DNA from 2 places in the Micromonospora sp. NPDC049201 genome. Region 2 is predicted to be linked to the other one. Evidence: riboswitches for the same ligand, from Rfam matches in the RefSeq annotation. Region 2 holds a riboswitch; the other holds the start of a gene.
The links. A riboswitch is a leader RNA that binds a small molecule or an ion and turns the genes downstream of it on or off. The one in region 2 is predicted to bind thiamine pyrophosphate.
Positions count from the first base shown of each region.

Region 1 (4,680 bases), on a different contig from region 2:
GCTGCCGCGCTCGCGCCGGTCGCGCACGGCGGTGTGGTGCGGCTCGGCGCCCGGGTCCGGCCGGGGCACTTCTCACAGACCCACGACCGCCCGGAGCTGATGGCGAAGACGCTTGTCGAGGTGCTGTGGCGCGGCGACGAGCACCGGGCCGGCATGGACCGGCACGCGGCCATGGCGGCGCTGTCCCGCTACGAGCTGGCGGGCCAGGGCGACCAGCGCTTCGGCACGCTCTCCGGCGGCCAGCAGGCCCGCTTCCTGGTGCTGCTGCTGGAGCTGTCCGGGGCCACGCTGCTGCTGCTCGACGAGCCGACCGACAACCTCGACCTGGCCTCCGCCGAGGCGCTGGAGGCTGGGCTGACCGCGTTCGACGGCACGGTGGTCGCGGTGACGCACGACAGGTGGTTCACCCGGACCTTCGACCGGTTCGTGCTGTTCCGCGGCGACGGGGACGTGGTGGAGACGCCGGAGCCGGTCTGGGACGTCGGATGATCGACCAGGAGCTGGTCGACCGGCTCTGCGCGGTCGACGGCGTGGTCGCGGTGGCGCTCGGCGGCAGCCGGGCCCGCGGCGAACACCGGCCCGACTCCGACTGGGACGTCGGCCTCTACTACCGGGGTACGCCGGACGTGGCCGGGCTGCGCGCGGTCGCCGACTCGGTCGCCGACAGCCCGGTGGACCTCACCGCACCCGGCGGCTGGGGCCCCTGGGTCGACGGCGGCGGCTGGCTGCGCGTCGGCGGGGTGGCGGTGGACTGGATCTACCGGGACCTGGACCGGGTGCACCGGGTCTGGGCGGACTGCCGTGCCGGCCGCTACACGGTCGAGGTGCAGGCCGGGCACCCGCTCGGGTTCTACTCGCCCGCGTACGCCGGGGAGGTCGCGCTCGGCCGGGTGCTGGGCGACCCGACCGGCGAGCTGACCGCGCTGCGGGCCGAGACCGTCCACTACCCGCCCGCGCTCGGCGCGGCACTCGTGGCCGGCGGCTGGGAGACCGGCCTGCTGCTCGACGGCGCGGCCAAGGGCGCGGCCGGCGGCGACGCCGGGTACGTGGCGGGGTGCCTGTTCCGGGTGGTCGGCGTGCTCGCGCAGGCGCTGCACGGCCGGGCCGGGCGATGGCTGGTCAACGAGAAGGGCATGCTCGCCTCGGCCGGGCGGCTGCCGGGCACGCCACCGGACCTCACCGCCCGGGCGCAGGCGCTGCTCGGCGCGCTGGGGCGTACCCCGGTCGAGCTGGCGGCGACGGTCGGTGCCGCCCGGGCGCTCGTCGCCGACGCGCTGGGCTGAGACGCCCGGGCCGGCGGGCCCGGCCCGGTGGCAGCCGGTCGGGCTCGTCCCGTGCTCGGGCGGCGGCGGGCATAGGGTGGGACTCGTGAGTGAGATGACCTACCGTCGGCTGGGCGACTCCGGACTCGTGGTGTCCGTGGTCGGCATCGGCTGCAACAACTTCGGCCGCAAACTCGACAGCGACGGCACCCGGGCGGTGGTCGACGCCGCGCTCGACGCCGGGATCACCTTCTTCGACACCGCCGACATCTACGGCGAACCGCAGGGCGGCTCCGAGGAACTGCTCGGTCAGGCGCTCAAGGGGCGCCGCGACGACGTGGTGGTCGCCACCAAGTTCGGCATGGACATGCACGGCGCGAACGGGCCGGACCACGGTGCCCGGGGCGCCCGTCGCTACATCGCCCGCGCGGTCGAGGCGTCGCTGCGCCGGCTCGGCACCGACCACATCGACCTCTACCAGATGCACGAGCCCGACCCGGGCACGCCGATCGACGAGACGCTCGCCGCGCTGGACGACCTGGTGACCGCCGGCAAGGTGCGTTACCTCGGCAACTCCAACTTCGCCGGCTGGCAGATCGCCGACGCCGACTGGACCGCGTCGTCGGCGGGGCGTACCCGGTTCATCTCCGCGCAGAACCACTACTCGCTGCTGGAGCGGGGGGTGGAGGACGAGGTGATCCCGGCCTGCGAGCGGTTCGGCCTCGGCATGCTGCCGTTCTTCCCGCTCGCCAACGGGCTGCTCACCGGCAAGTACAAGCGGGGCGAGGCGCCCCCGACGGGCAGCCGGCTGGCCGGCGGCGGCCGGTACGCCGAGCGGCTGGCGGCGGCGCGCTGGGACACCATCGAGGCCATCGAGGCGTACGCCGCCGAGCGTGGGATCAGCATGCTCCAGGTGGCCATCGGCGGGCTGGCCGCCCGGCCGGCGGTGACCTCGGTGATCGCCGGCGCGACCACTCCGGACCAGGTACGCGCCAACGCCGACGCGGGCACCTGGCAGCCCACCGACGAGGACCTGGACGCCCTCGACGCCCTCCTCTGACGTCCCGCCCACCCGTTGGGTGGGCACTCGGTGAGGGGAACGTCATGGCTGTCTCCACGTCGGCCCGCGCAGCATCGGCCGGGTGCGCAGCCCTTCGTTGACGGCTCGACTACCCCGGAACGGCAGGACCGCCAGGCAACGCGGGACGCGGGCGTGGGTCGACATCCTGGCAGCGTGTCGTCACTCGACGGTCACCCGCCGTCCCGGTCCGTCGGGTGGCGCGGTCCTGGGAAAAAACTCACCCGGTCTTCCGTACGGCGGGGAGGCGTCGTACGGTAGCCGCAAGTGACCCACGGGAGCCCGGTGTGGACCGGGCTGAGAGGGGGGCTGACAGCCCCCGACCGTTGAACCTGATCCGGGTAATGCCGGCGCAGGGAGGAGCGTTGCCGTGCCGTCCCTGGGACGACTGCATCTCATCACCGACACCCGACCGGGGCGGAATCCGCTCGGCGTGCTGCGTGCCGCGCTGCCGGTGGGCCGCGCCGAACTCGTCGTACAGGTCCGCGTGACGGACGACGCCACCGACCGGGAGGCGTACGAGCTGGCCCGCCGGGTGGTCGAGGCGTGCCGGCCGTACGGCACGTGTTGCCTGGTCAACGACCGGTTGCACGTGGCGCTCGCGGTGGGCGCGGCCGGTGGCCACGTCGGGGCGGACGACCTGCCGGTGGCCGCCGCCCGCCGGGTGCTCGGCGTCGACGCGGTGCTCGGCGCGACCGCCCGGGAGCCGGGCGCCGCCCGGGCCGCGGTCGCCGCCGGAGCGAGCTACCTGGGTGTGGGCCCCTGCCACGCCACCACCACCAAGCCGGGGCTGCCCGCGCCGATCGGCCCGGACGGGGTACGCGCGGTCTCCGCGGCGGTGACCGTGCCGGTGATCGCCATCGGCGGGGTGACCGCCGCGGCGGTGCCGGCGTTGCGGGCGGCCGGGGCGTACGGGGTGGCGGTGGTCGGCGCGCTGTCCGAGGCGGCCGACCCCGCGCACGCCACCGCCGAGCTGCTCGGTGCGCTGACGTGTTAAGCGGGGGCCCCTCCTCTACCGAATGCGTTAACAGGGGGCCCGTCCTTTCCGAGGTGGGGGTGGTGGGGGCGGGGCCGGTGGGGCTGGCGATCGCGTGGCGGTGCGCGCAGCGCGGGCTGCGGGTGAGCGTGTACGACGACCGGCCCGGGTCGGGCGCGTCGCGGGTGGCCGCCGGCATGCTCGCCCCGGTCGCCGAGGCGTACTTCGGCGAGCGGGAGCTGACCGGGCTGCTTGTCGAGTCCGCGGCCCGGTGGCCGGCGTTCGCCGCCGAGCTGGCCGAGGCGAGCGGCGTCGACCTGGGCCACCGCACCGAGGGCACGCTGGTGGTCGGGCTCACCGCCGACGACCTGGCCGAGGCGGGGCGGCTGTGGTCGTACCAGCAGGGTTTGGGGTTGCCGATCACGCCGCTGCGCCCGTCGGCGCTGCGCGACCGCGAGCCGGCGCTGGCCACCCGGGTGCGCGGCGGCGCGGTCGCGCCCGGCGACCACCAGGTCGACCCGCGTCGCCTGGTCGCCGCGCTGCGGGTCGCGGCGGAGCGGGCCGGCGTGACGTTCCGGCCGGCGCGGGTCGGCACGCTGTCCGAGGTGGACGCGCGGGTCACCGTGGTCGCGGCCGGCTGCGGCGCGGCGGCGCTGACCGGGCTGCCGGTCCGGCCGGTGAAGGGCCAGGTGCTGCGGCTCCGCGCGCCCGCCGGCGGTCCGCCGGGCTTCCGGCACGTGATCCGGGGGTACGCCGACGGCGAGCCGGTCTACCTGGTGCCCCGGGCCGACGGCGAGGTGGTGGTCGGTGCCACCGTGGAGGAACGCGCGGACGTCGAGGTGACCGCCGGCGGTGTGCTTCGGCTGCTCCACGCCGCCGCCGAGCTGGTCCCCGAGCTGACCGAGTACGCGCTGGTGGAGGCCGCCGCCGGGCTGCGCCCGGGCACGCCGGACAACGCGCCGGTGATCGGGGTGCTGCCCGGCCGACCCGGCGTGCTCGCCGCCACCGGGCACCACCGGCACGGCATCGTGCTCACCCCGGTCACCGCCGACCTGGTCACCGAACTGATCGTCAACGGCGAGCCGGATCCGGCGCTCGCCCCCTTCAGCCCGGCACGGTTTTCGAAGGAGCGCCTGTGGAACTGATCGTCAACGGCACCGGGCGGACGCTGCCCGACGGCGTCACGCTCGCCGAGGTGGTCCGCGCGGTCACCGGTCAGCAGCGCGGCCTCGCGGTCGCGGTCAACGGCGAGGTGGTGCCGCGCGGTGGTTGGCCGGCGAGCGTGCTGCGCGACGGCGACCGCGTCGAGGTGCTCAGCGCCGCGCAGGGCGGGTGACCGGGATGTCCCTGGAGATCGGCGGCGT
Region 1 covers NZ_JBVJHM010000002.1:158,255-162,934, reverse strand. Annotated here, with positions in the region: gene ACZ6O5_RS04410 (ABC-F family ATP-binding cassette domain-containing protein) at 1-489, shown strand, start outside; gene ACZ6O5_RS04405 (nucleotidyltransferase family protein) at 486-1,283, shown strand; gene ACZ6O5_RS04400 (aldo/keto reductase) at 1,360-2,322, shown strand; TPP riboswitch at 2,605-2,716, shown strand; gene thiE (thiamine phosphate synthase) at 2,711-3,337, shown strand; gene thiO (glycine oxidase ThiO) at 3,331-4,461, shown strand; gene thiS (sulfur carrier protein ThiS) at 4,452-4,652, shown strand; gene ACZ6O5_RS04380 (thiazole synthase) at 4,658-4,680, shown strand, end outside.
Region 1: another riboswitch for thiamine pyrophosphate. It lies ahead of thiE (thiamine phosphate synthase); the one in region 2 lies ahead of ACZ6O5_RS21330 (ECF transporter S component).

Region 2 (4,680 bases):
CACCCCAGTTGCGCCGCGCGAACGGCAGGATCGCCCAGAACGTCAGGAACCAGATGCCGGTGAGCGCGCTGAGCAGGAACGCGATGGGCCGGTCCAGCACGAAGTCGCTGACCAGCAGCACCGAGCTGACCATCGCGATCAGCATGAAGAACAGGCCGCCGGTGGCCATCCGGTGGGCGAAGCGGACCAGCTCCGGCTTGCGGCCCTGCCGGAACAGCGCCCGGTGGAACGCCACCGGCGAGATGATCATCGCGGCGGACGCGGCGGCGGCCAGCAACGCCACGATGTAGACGTCACGCTGGAACTCGGTGGTCCGGGTGAACCCGTTGCTGAACGGCAGCGTCAGCAAGAAGGCGAAGAGGATCTGCACGCCGGTCTGCGCGACGCGCAGCTCCTGCAACAGATCGGCGAAGTTGCGCTGCCAGCGCTGCTTCTCGGATTCCTTGGACACTCGCGAACCTCCGGTGAAGACGGCACGGCCGGCGGGTGAACACCCGCCGGCAGCAGCGCCTGTGCCCGATTCGGGCGCTCGCGAAACCGGCTCACGATCCCCGGCGGATCCGCCCCGCGTACCGGGCTTCCAGTTCGGCGTTGTACTCGTCGCCGCCGGTGATGTTGGCGGACAGGTAGACCGGCGGTCGCTCCCCCGCCGCCACCAGCCGGGCCACCACCTCGACGGTGATCTGCTGGGCCAGCAGCGCGGCGGTGATCGACGAGACCGCGCCGACCGCGCCACCGCCGGGCAACGGCAGCGTGGCGTCGCCGTACGGGGCGCCGTTGTCCAGCACCACGTCGGCGAAGTCGGCCAACTTCCGCCCGGACGGGTGCCGCGAGGTCATCCGCGCCGAGTGCCGCGCCGACGTGATCGCCACCAGCCCGTGCCCGCGCTGCTTCACGATCGACGCGAACTCGACCATCGCCCCGTTCACGCCCGAGTTGGAGGCGAGCACGAACACGTCCGGCGGCCGGACCGGGGCCAGCTCGTAGAGCCGGTGCGCCACCGCCGGCTCGCGTTCCAGCTTCGGGCCGAGCACGTCGGCCGGCTCGCCGCCGTGCAGGACCAGGTCGCGCAGCGCGATGCGGTTGGTGGGCACCAGCCCGCCGGCGCGGCCGGCGATCTCCATGGCGAGCGCCTCGGAGTGCCCGGTGCCGAACGCGTGCACCACCCCGTCGGCACGGAGCGCCGCCACGATCAGATCGGCCGCCTCCGCCACGTTCCCCCGCTGCTCGGTGGCCACCCGCTGCATCGTCGACGTCACCGTCGCCAGGTACGCCTCGGCGCTCACCGTCATGCCTCCTCCGTCCCTCGGACCCGGGCCAGGACCGCCTCGACCAGCGGGCCCGGGGCCTCGTCGGGGATCCAGTGGCTGACGCCGGACAGGGTCACGAACCGGTAGTCGCCGGTGACGTGTCCCGCGCACGCCTCGGCGGCGGTCCGGCCGACCGCCACGTCCCTGTCGCTCCAGACGTACGTGGTCGGCACCGCCACCGGGCCGACCGCCTTCATGTCCGACCCGCTCATCGCGCGGTACCAGTTCAGCGCCGCGGTGAGCGCCCCCGGCTCCCGCATCGGGTCGGCGTACCGGGCGACGGTGGCCGCGTCGCCGACGCCGCGCAGCATCCGGCGCAGCACGGCGCCGTGCAGCGCCAGCAGCACCTTCTCCGCCTTGCCCGGCATCCGGAACAGCGCCATGTAGGCGGACTTGGCCTTCTGCCGGGGATCGTTGGCGAGCGCGTGGCCCATCGCGGCCGGGTGCGGCACCGACACCGCGGTCAGCGTCCGCACCCGCTCCGGGTGCGCCGCCGCGAGGCCCCAGGCCACGATCGCGCCCCAGTCGTGGCCGACCAGGTGCGCGGCGGTCACCCCGAGCGCGTCCAGCACGGCCGCCGCGTCGGCCACCATCTCCGGGATCCGGTACGCCTCGACCGCCGCCGGCCGCGCGCCGGGCGAGTAGCCGCGCTGGTCGAGCGCGTACGTGCGCAGCCCGGCGGCGTGCAGCGCGGGCGTCACCGCGTCCCACTCGCCGGCGTGCTGCGGAAAGCCGTGCAGCAGCAGGACGGGGTCGCCGCCCTCGGGGCCGCCGGTGCGTACCTCGAACGTCAGATTTCGCGCCTCGACCCGCATGATCGCCAGCCTACCGACAGTCGCCCTGCTGGGCCCGGCCCCGACGTCGGTGCTAGCGTCTGCGACGAGACAACTTCACATCCGACAGGGGAGCGCACAGCGCTGAGAGTGCGGGCCGGTGCCCGCAGACCCTCGAACCTGATCTGGGTAATGCCAGCGCAGGGAGTTCGGTCGACCTCCAGCCGCGTCGACGTCCGGCATTCCGGGCGCGGCGTGCGTCTTCTCCTGGTTCCTCACCACGAACTGGGAGCCACCGTGAACCACACCGACAGCAACCGCTGGCGTACCGTCGACATCGTCGTCGCCTCGGTCATCGCCGTCGCCTTCGGCGTCGTCTTCTGGGCCTGGGGCCTGCTCTGGAGCGCCACCGACGCGGCGTTCGCGTTCTTTCCGCCCGCGCAGGCGGTGCTCTACGGCGTGTGGCTGATCCCGGCGGTGCTCGCCGGCCTGATCATCCGCAAGCCGGGTGCCGCGCTCTACTGCGAGACGGTGGCCGCGATCGTCTCCGCGCTGCTGGGCAGCCAGTGGGCGGGCATCGTGATCCTCCAGGGCCTGATGCAGGGCATCGGCGCGGAGTTGGCGTTCGCCGCCTTCCGCTACCGCTCGTTCAAGCTGCCGGTGGCGGTCCTGGCCGGCGCGCTGACCGGCCTGGGCGCGGCGATCTTCGACTTCGTCTACTGGAACAAGGCGTACGAGCTGACCTCCTACCGCATCCCGTACGCGCTCATCACGATCGTCAGCGCCACCGTGATCGCCGGCCTCGGCGCCCACCTGCTCACCCGCGCCCTGGCCAACACCGGCGTCCTGGACCGCTTCCCCGCCGGCCGCGACCGCGCCCTGGTCTGACGGGTTCCCGCCGTTGATCAAGGAGTTTGCGTCGGCGGCGGGCGGTTTCCCTGACGCGAACTCCTTGATCAACGAGGCTGGGGAGGGGGTGGCGCGGTGAGTGGGGTGGTTCTGCGGGGGTTCGGGTGGCGGCACGGGGGGCGGAAGCGCTGGGCGGTGCGTGGGGTTGACCTGCGCGTCGAGAGCGGGGAGCGGGTGCTGCTGCTCGGGGCCTCCGGTGCGGGCAAGAGCACGCTGCTGGCGGCGCTGGCCGGGCTGCTGCCGGAGGACTCCGGCGAGCAGGAGGGCGCCGTCGAGATCGACGGGCTGGACCCGCGCAAGGCCCGCGAACGCGTCGGCGTGGTGTTCCAGGACCCGGAGACCCAGCTCGTGATGGCCCGCTCCGGCGACGACGTCGCGTTCGGGCTGGAGAACCGCGGGGTGCCGGCCGAGGAGATCTGGCCCCGGGTCGACGAGGCGTTGCGCCGGGTCGGCTTCCCCTACCCCCGGGACCGCCCGACCGCCGCGCTCAGCGGCGGCGAGCAGCAGCGGCTGGCCCTCGCCGGGGCGCTCGCGCTGCGTCCCGGACTGCTGCTGCTCGACGAGCCGACCGCCAACCTCGACCCGGCCGGCGCCGCGCTGATCCGCCGGGCGGTCGCGGACGCGCTCGACCCGGACACCACGCTGATCCTGGTGGAGCACCGGGTCGCCGAGGCGCTGCCGCTCGTCGACCGCGTGGTGGTGCTGGAACCGGGTGGCGGCGTGCGCGCCGACGGGCCGCCCGGCGCGGTCTTCGCCGCGCACGGCGAGGCGCTGGCCGCCGCCGGGGTCTGGGTGCCCGGGCACACCGTGCCGCCGCGACACGCCACCGCGCCGGCCGGCGACGTGCTGCTCACCGCCGACCGGCTCGGCCTGCCGCCCCGGCTGGCCCCCACCGACCTTCGGGTACGCGCCGGCGAGGCGCTCGCCGTCCTCGGCCCGAACGGCGCCGGCAAGTCCACGCTGGCGCTGCTCCTCGGCGGCCTGCTGCGCCCCGGCACCGGCACGGTCACCGCGGCCACGGAACTGGCCGGGCGGGACGCGCGCACTCCCCCGCACCGCTGGCGGGCGCCGGCGCTGGCCCGCCGGATCGGCTCGGTCTTCCAGGACCCGGAGCACCAGTTCGTCACCGGTACGGTCCGCGACGAACTGGCGCTCGGCCCGCGCCGGACCGGGCAGTCCGAGGCGGCGGTCACCGCCACCGTGGACGCGCTGCTGCACCGGCTGCGACTGGACCGGCTGGCCGGCGCCAACCCGTACACCCTCTCCGGTGGCGAGGCGCGGCGGCTGAGCGTGGCGACCGCCCTGGCCACCGCGCCCCGCCTGCTGATCTGCGACGAGCCCACGTTCGGCCAGGACCGGCGCACCTGGCGGGAACTGATCGACCTGCTCGCCGAGCTGCGCGACGCCGGCCACGGCGTGGTCACGGTGACCCACGACGCCGACTTCGTCGCCGCGCTGGCCGACCGGACGCTCACCCTGGACCGCCCGGCCGGGTCCCACGAGCCGGGCCGTCCCGGTTCGGCGCGGCACCCGTCACCGCCGGGCCCTCCCGGTTCGGCGCGGCACCCGTCACCGCCGGGCCGTCCCGGTTCGGCGCGGCGTCCGTCACCGCCGGGCCGAGGGGCGGGTGCGACGTGATCGACCTGGAGCCGGTGGCGACGCCGGGCGCCCCGCTGGCCCGGCGCAAC
Region 2 covers NZ_JBVJHM010000009.1:238,284-242,963, forward strand. Annotated here, with positions in the region: gene ACZ6O5_RS21315 (DUF6328 family protein) at 1-451, opposite strand, end outside; gene ACZ6O5_RS21320 (sugar isomerase domain-containing protein) at 543-1,292, opposite strand; gene ACZ6O5_RS21325 (alpha/beta fold hydrolase) at 1,289-2,125, opposite strand; TPP riboswitch at 2,202-2,308, shown strand; gene ACZ6O5_RS21330 (ECF transporter S component) at 2,381-2,971, shown strand; gene ACZ6O5_RS21335 (ABC transporter ATP-binding protein) at 3,068-4,630, shown strand; gene ACZ6O5_RS21340 (energy-coupling factor transporter transmembrane component T family protein) at 4,627-4,680, shown strand, end outside.